One region of the Paraburkholderia sp. J63 genome, then DNA from elsewhere that is predicted to be linked to it. Evidence: riboswitches for the same ligand, from Rfam matches in the RefSeq annotation. Region 1 holds a riboswitch; each other region holds the start of a gene.

The links. A riboswitch is a leader RNA that binds a small molecule or an ion and turns the genes downstream of it on or off. The one in region 1 is predicted to bind cobalamin.
Region 2: another riboswitch for cobalamin. It lies ahead of U5775_RS28535 (TonB-dependent receptor domain-containing protein); the one in region 1 lies ahead of cobW (cobalamin biosynthesis protein CobW).
Region 3: another riboswitch for cobalamin. It lies ahead of U5775_RS05485 (HoxN/HupN/NixA family nickel/cobalt transporter); the one in region 1 lies ahead of cobW (cobalamin biosynthesis protein CobW).

Annotation. Positions count from the first base shown of each region.
Region 1 covers NZ_CAJMZF010000033.1:10,314-12,573, reverse strand. The annotation lists gene cobW (cobalamin biosynthesis protein CobW) at 40-1,149, opposite strand; cobalamin riboswitch at 1,409-1,680, opposite strand; gene U5775_RS27850 (cobalamin biosynthesis protein) at 1,943-2,260, shown strand, end outside.
Region 2 covers NZ_CAJMZF010000034.1:81,936-84,195, reverse strand. The annotation lists gene U5775_RS28535 (TonB-dependent receptor domain-containing protein) at 1-1,203, opposite strand, end outside; cobalamin riboswitch at 1,473-1,669, opposite strand; gene U5775_RS28530 (BON domain-containing protein) at 1,788-2,195, opposite strand; gene U5775_RS28525 (porin) at 2,229-2,260, opposite strand, start outside.
Region 3 covers NZ_CAJMZF010000003.1:277,420-279,679, reverse strand. The annotation lists gene U5775_RS05485 (HoxN/HupN/NixA family nickel/cobalt transporter) at 1-736, opposite strand, end outside; cobalamin riboswitch at 823-1,018, opposite strand; gene U5775_RS05480 (alpha/beta hydrolase) at 1,184-2,140, opposite strand; gene U5775_RS05475 (BCCT family transporter) at 2,155-2,260, opposite strand, start outside.

The DNA of each region.
Region 1 (2,260 bases):
ATCAGGGGGCACGCATCGCTGCGTGCCCAGGCATGCTTCTTATTTGGCCGGCGCGGTCTGCACCGCGGCGAGCGCGGCGTCGAACGCGCGTTGCAGCACGGCCGCGTCGAGGTCCTCGCCGATCAGCACGAAGCGGCTCGCCATCGTGCCGTCCTGCTGCGCGGCGCTTTCCTGCGCGTTCCAGCGGCGGTCGAAATAGCTGTCGAAGCGGCGGCCCACGCCCTGGATCACGAGGCGCATCGGCGCGCCCGGCAGCGCGGCGAAGCCCTTCACGCGATAGATCGTGTGCGTATCCACGAGCTTTTGCAGCGCCTCGATCGCGGCTTCGCGCGAGCTCGCGCGCCCCTGCACCACGACCGAATCGAACTCGTCGTGATGATGGTCGGGATCGTCGGCGGGACCGTGATGGTCGTGGCGCAGATGGATGCTCTCCTCCGAAGCCGCTTCGAGACCGAGCAGCGTGTGCAGATCGAGCTGGCCATGCTGGGCGCGCACGATCTTCACTTGCGGCGGCAGTTCCTCACGCAGGTCTTCGATGAGCGCGTCTTGCGCCGCGGCGTCGATGAGATCGGTCTTGTTGAGGATGACGAGATCGGCCGACGCAAGCTGATCTTCGAACAATTCGTGCAGCGGCGACTCGTGATCGAGATTCGGATCGGCCTTGCGCTGCGCGTCCACGGCCTGCGGATTCCCGGCGAACTGGCCGCTCGCGGCGGCGGGACCGTCCACCACGGTGACGACCGCATCGACGGTGAACGCGTTGCGGATCGACGGCCAGTTGAAGGCCTGCACGAGCGGCTTGGGCAGCGCGAGGCCCGAGGTCTCGATGAGCACGTGATCGATCTCGCCGCGGCGCTCGAGCAGTTGCTCCATCACCGGAAAGAACTCCTCCTGCACGGTGCAGCACAGGCAGCCGTTGGCCAGCTCGTAGAGCGCGCCGGCCTGTTCGTTGCCGTTCTCGTCGCAGCCGATGCCGCAACCGCGCAGGATCTCGCCGTCGATGCCGAGCTCGCCGAACTCGTTGACGATCACGGCGACGCGCAGGCCGCCCGCGTGCTGGAGGATGTGGCGCAGCAGCGTGGTCTTGCCGCTGCCGAGAAAGCCCGTGACGATGGTGACCGGGATCTTGCGCATGTGCTGCGTTTGCATGAGGTGCTCCTTCGGCGCGGGGCCGCAGGTGGGATGCGCCGCGCGGGGCTCGCGCGCACGTCTTTGGCGGGTTCGCGCCGTCGAGCACGCCGTCCACGCAAAATGCACGGACAGCGCGGGCAGCATGGCCGCGCGAAGGCAAAGCATGGTGCGCCGCGAGGCTTGCACAACGGTGTAACCGGTGTCACGCAAAGACGCGCCGCGGGCCAGGCCCTTGCCGACGCATGGAAATCATGGACCCGGCGCCGCAACCCCGCAGCGCGCGTCCCTCGTATCTGGCCGGTATCCGGACTGACGAAGCGCCGCTTCGCCTTCCCGCGCGGCAGACCTTATGGCCCGTTCGCACAGTGGCGTCACGCATGCATTGCATGCTTCGAAGCGGCTTGCATCGGCCTGGCGGCCGACGCGCTCGTTGTACCGTTGCGGGTGCAGTTCAGGTTGGCCATGCCCTTGGCGGGATGGCTCCCTGATTCCCGTTTAACTGCGTGCAGAACGTACGCGCACGCGAGCACCAGAGTGCGTGCGAGTGTAGGCGCGGGCCGCGCGCGCGTCAACCGACGCGTGCGCCGCGCGAGGCGTGCAGCGGGCTTCACAACGGCCTTTTGCGAGGCCCGCTGCGCGCTCCGGTTTTACCCTTGACGCAACGCGGCCCGCGCGCGAAGGCCGGAATCCGTGTGCTATCGTTGCGCGCATCCGGAGCGCAATCGCATGCACGCGCAGGTCCATCCAGAGTCGACCCGCCGCGCAATGCGCGCGCTTCCCGCATGCCACGCCCTCGAAATCGCACCCTCACGTGAACCGCCCCCTCAGCACCGACGCCTTGCCCGCCGCCCCCGCGTCGGCGCACAATGCTGCGCCGCTCGCGCTGGGCCTCGGCTGCCGCAGCGGCGTGACGCTCGCGCAGGTGGAGGCGGCCGTGCAGGCGGCGCTCGGCGCGTGGCCGCTCGCACGCGTGAAGACCGTGGCCACGCTCGACGCAAAAGCCGCCGAGCCCGCGCTGCTCGCGTTCTGCGCCGCGCATGCGCTGCCGTTGGAGGCCTTCGCGCGCGAACGCGTGAACGCCATCGGCATGCAGTCCGTGTCCAGCGCGCCCAGCGTGGCGGCGCGTGCG
Region 2 (2,260 bases), on a different contig from region 1:
CTCGTGGCGCCCCGCGAGGAACAGCGTCACGTTGCCGAGCGTGGCCGACTGGTGCAGCGAGATGGCGGAATCGTTGCGTGCGGGCAGGCCGCCCGGAATGTCGACGGGCAGAAACGCGAGCTCGCGCGAGAAGTCGTAGGCGAGCTTGCTCTCGCCCGAAAGCGGCTGGCCGAACAGCGTGTGGCCGCTCTCCTGGTGCGTGATCGAAGTCGACGTGGAGAGGCGCGTCGAGTCGATTTCGTCGGTCGGGATCGTGGGATCGTTCGAGTAGATGAACTCGCGATCGGTCGCATAGCCCACCGACTGATCGAATTGCGTAAACGGCGTGATGTCGAGGTGGAACGCGGCGCCCGTCGTCAGTTGATGGTTGCGCTGCCGGTCGTTGCCGCCCGCATTGTCATAGGAAAGGTCGGAGGCGTGATAGAGCGCGAACGTGGAAATCGACCAGTTATCGCGCGCGTAGCCGAGGCGCCCGTCGACGTCCTGCGCGTGATACGGATTGCGGCCGTCCTCGTGGCCATAGGCCCAGGGCCGGGTCGCGTCGATGCCCGCCGTGTTGTAGTCGTGCACGCCGAGCGAGTACGTGAGACCGCCGAGCGCCGCAAGCGGGCCGCTCGATGGCACGGTGCCCGAGGTGCGCAACTGCGTGTCGAAGGTCTTGTTGGAGCCGCCGCCGAACGAAACCGTCGTCCGGTTCGGCTGATTCGACGCGCGGCGCGTGAAGAGCTGCACGACGCCGCCCACCGCGTCCGCGCCGAACGAGGCGGCGGCCGGGCCCGAGATCACCTCGACGCGGTCGAACGCTTCCGTCGGCAGATCGGCCCACTCGGCCGTGCCCGTGGTCGCGGAGCCGATGCGGATGCCGTCGATGAACACGGCCACCTGCTCGGGCGACGAGCCGCGAATGCTCACCGACGCCAGGGTGCCGGGGCCGCCGCTTTGGGCGACGGTCACGCCCGGCAGCGTCGCGAGGGCCTGCGTGATGCTCGGGTCGGCGGGGGAGAGGCGGTCGAGGTCCTCGCGCGTGAGCACCTGCGTGCTCGCGTAGCGCTGGTCGAACGATTGCGGCAGATGCTGCGTGTCGCCCACCACGAGGATGTTCGGCAGCGTGGTGCTGGTGTCGTCGGCGGCGATGGCGGATGGCGGCTGCGCCGCTGGCGCGCCGTCGGCGGCGTGCGCGCTTTGCCACGCGCAAGCGGCCATCGCGCAGGCGGTCGCGAGCAGGCGCAGCGTCGGCTCGCGGGCTGTGGTGGTGGAGGTTTCGGCAGCCGGCGGAATGTGGTTAACACTGTGGCCAACGCGCTGGCCAACTGCGTGGCCAACGGCATGGCCAATGCGGCGACGGGCTCTCTCGGCGGGAGCCGTTTCAATCATGGCGGACATTCGACTGATCCTGAGGTCGGGCTGTCCTTGCAACGGGCGACCGCGTGCGTGCGGTGCTGGCGCTTCGGGACACCCCGCCCCTTGCGGCTGCTTGGACCTCGGTCGATGGCAGGTCTCCTGGCTCGCGGGTCGGCGCCCATTGCCGGCCTTCCCGGTTTCCCAGTGGCCATTTCGGCACGGACTCGCCGCTCACAGTTGCGGGGGCAGCCGCAGACTCGGGGCGGCGAGGCGCCCCCTGCGTTCCCTTTTGATCCCGTCGCCGGGAACCATCAGGGCGCAAGGGTAATGGGCGCGCTTCATGCGCGTCAACTCCGGGCGTCTACCGTCATGCATCGGGTGTTGCGAAAACGCCCGTCGAGCCGGGTCGAGCCTGCGTGGTCCGCGGTGCGCCGGCATGCGCGTCGCTACTGGCTGCCTTTCATTTCGCCGTCACTGCGCACCTGGAGCTGGCTCATGACCGTGCGCACGCCAGCCACGCCCTGCGCCACCGAAACCGCGAGCGCGATCTGCTCCTGCGCGGCCACGATGCCTGAGAGCGTGACGGCGCCGTCACGCGCACGCACGCGGATAAAGGTCGATTTGAGTCCGTGCTTGCGCGCCGCATGCAAGGCGTGGCGCACGGCGGCGGCGAGCTGGCGGTCGGTTGCGGCGGTTGCGGCGGGCGCAGCGGGTGCAGTGGGTGCACTTACGGCGGGCGGCGCGGCGGCGCTTTGCGAGCTGACCGCGGGCGCGCCGCCTTGCGCGAGTGCGCTGGCGCAGGCGCTCATCAGCAGCGTCATCGCGGCCATCCGGATACCGGTTCGTAGCAACATGTTTTCTCCTGCTGGGATGTGGGGTTCCGCGGTTCAGAACTTGTGATACATGCCGATGAGCACGA
Region 3 (2,260 bases), on a different contig from region 1:
CGACCAGCGACATGCCGGCCGCGAACAGCACGGGAAACACGAGCACCACGCCCATCGAGAGCCCCTGCGCGGCCTGGCTCGCCGAAATGCCGAGCAGGCTCACCTCCGTCGCGGTGTCGAAACCGAGACCGAACAGGAAGCCGATCGGCAGCATCCAGAGCGGCTTCGACACGAAGCGGAACAGCGGGCGGAAAATCCGCGAAAGCAGCCCGCGGCTGTTCAGCAGCAGGTCCAGGTCGTCGTTGTCGTAGGGCTCGCCGCGGCGTACCTTGCCGAACGCGCGCCAGACGCCGCGCAGGATGATGACGTTCATCGCGGCGATGAGGAACAGAAACAGCGCGGAGACGCTCGTCGAGAGCACGCCGCCGATGTCCTTCCAGGCCTCGACGCGGCTTTCCAGCGCGGCGGCCGTCGCCGCGACCGCGATGGTGACCAGCAGCACCACGGCGGAGTGGCCGAGCGCGAAGAAAAAGCCCACACTAACGGGGCGCTGGCCGTCCTGCATCAGCTTGCGCGTCACGTTGTCGATGGCGGCGATATGGTCGGCGTCGACGGCATGACGCAGGCCGAAGCCGTAGGCGAGCAGCCCGGTGCCCAGCAGCAGCGGATGCGCGTGAAAAGCAATGAACGCCCAGATCCAGGCGCCGATATTGAAGGCCGCGAGTACGAGGTAAATGCCGGCGACGCGGCGGCGAAGCGCTCCCGGTGTGGATGCGTTGGCGATAACAGTGGACATGAGACAGATCCTGAGGTCGGGCTGTCCTTGCAACGGGCGACCGCGAGGCGGTGCTTGCGCATCGGGACACCCCGCCCGCTGCGGCTGCTTGGACCTCGGTCGATGGCAGGTCTCCTGGCTCGCGGGTCGTCGTCCGGTGCCGGCCTTCCCGGTTTCCCAGTGGCGCATTTCGGCATGGACTCGCCGCTCACAGTTGCGGGGGCAGCCGCAGACTCGAGGCGCTGGCCTCCACTGCGTTCCCTTTTGATCCCGTCGCCGGGAACCATCAGCGGGCAAGCGTAACGGTCACGCCCCTGATGGTCAATCGAACCCGTGGAAAAACTCGCCAATCTCCCACTGGCGCATTCGAATGGCTTTCCGCGTCTTTTTATAGAAACCAATGCGAAATTATCTGGAAAGCCATTCGATGGCGAAACGCTGTTCAAAGGCCCCGAGGCGCAACTGGACCTACGCAGCCCGGCTTTCGAGCATTGCCGCTATCGCCGCGATAAAGGCCTCATAGAGTCCGGTGGTCTCGGGGCAGCGTCCCATTGCCCGCATGCAGCCATGCAGCAATCCGCGGCCAAGGTGAAACTGAGCGGGAACGCCGGCGGCACGCAGGCGCTCGACGTACAACTCTCCGTCGTCGCGTAGCGGATCGAACTCGGCGACCGCCACGAATGCCGGCGCCAGGCCTTCGAAGGACGGCGCCGCCAGCGGCGCAAGGCGCGGGTCGTCGTGGCTCGCGGGATCGGGCGCGTAGACACGCAGGAAATATTCGACATCGGCCGTGCTCAGCAACGGCGCGTCGGTATTGTCACGGAAGGACGCCAGGCTGTGATCCGTGCCCAGGCCCGGGTAAATCAGCGCCTGTCCGCGCGGCGCTGCCCCGCCGCGCTTCGCAATTTCCAGAGACAATGCCGCCGCCAGATTGCCACCCGCGCTGTCACCGGCCAGCACCACGCGCGACGTATCGATTCCCCAGGCATCGCCCTGCGCCTGGAGATGCCGCCATGCCGCGAGGCAGTCGTCGAACGCCGCCGGAAACACGTGCTCGGGCGCGAGGCGGTAATCGACCGCCACCACCACGGCGGACAAATCGCGCGCCATCGGCGCGGTGATGAACTCGTGCGAATCGAGGCCGCCCACCACCCAGCCGCCACCGTGCAGATACAGCACGCACGGCCAGCCCTGCGCGGGCGCTTCGCCCACCGGACGATAGAGGCGAACCGGAATGTGCCGGCCAGGCTCGCTGATCACATGGTCTTCGATGGCGAGGCGCGCATCGCGCGCGGGCGTGAAGTGCCGGCACAGCGCATCGTAAGCGTCGCGCATGGCTTGCACACTGTCGTCCGCGGCGCCAAAGCGTGCGCTCGTCGCCACGAACTCGCGCATTTCGTCGCTGAGCGGGTAGGGCTTTTGCATCGTCTCTTCCTCGCTCAGGCGACCGGCTGCTTGTTGGCCGTCACCGTGTCCGCCGGACTGTGACGCTCTTCGATCAGATGCCCCGGAACATGGCCATAGTCCTCGCGCAGCCACTTGAGC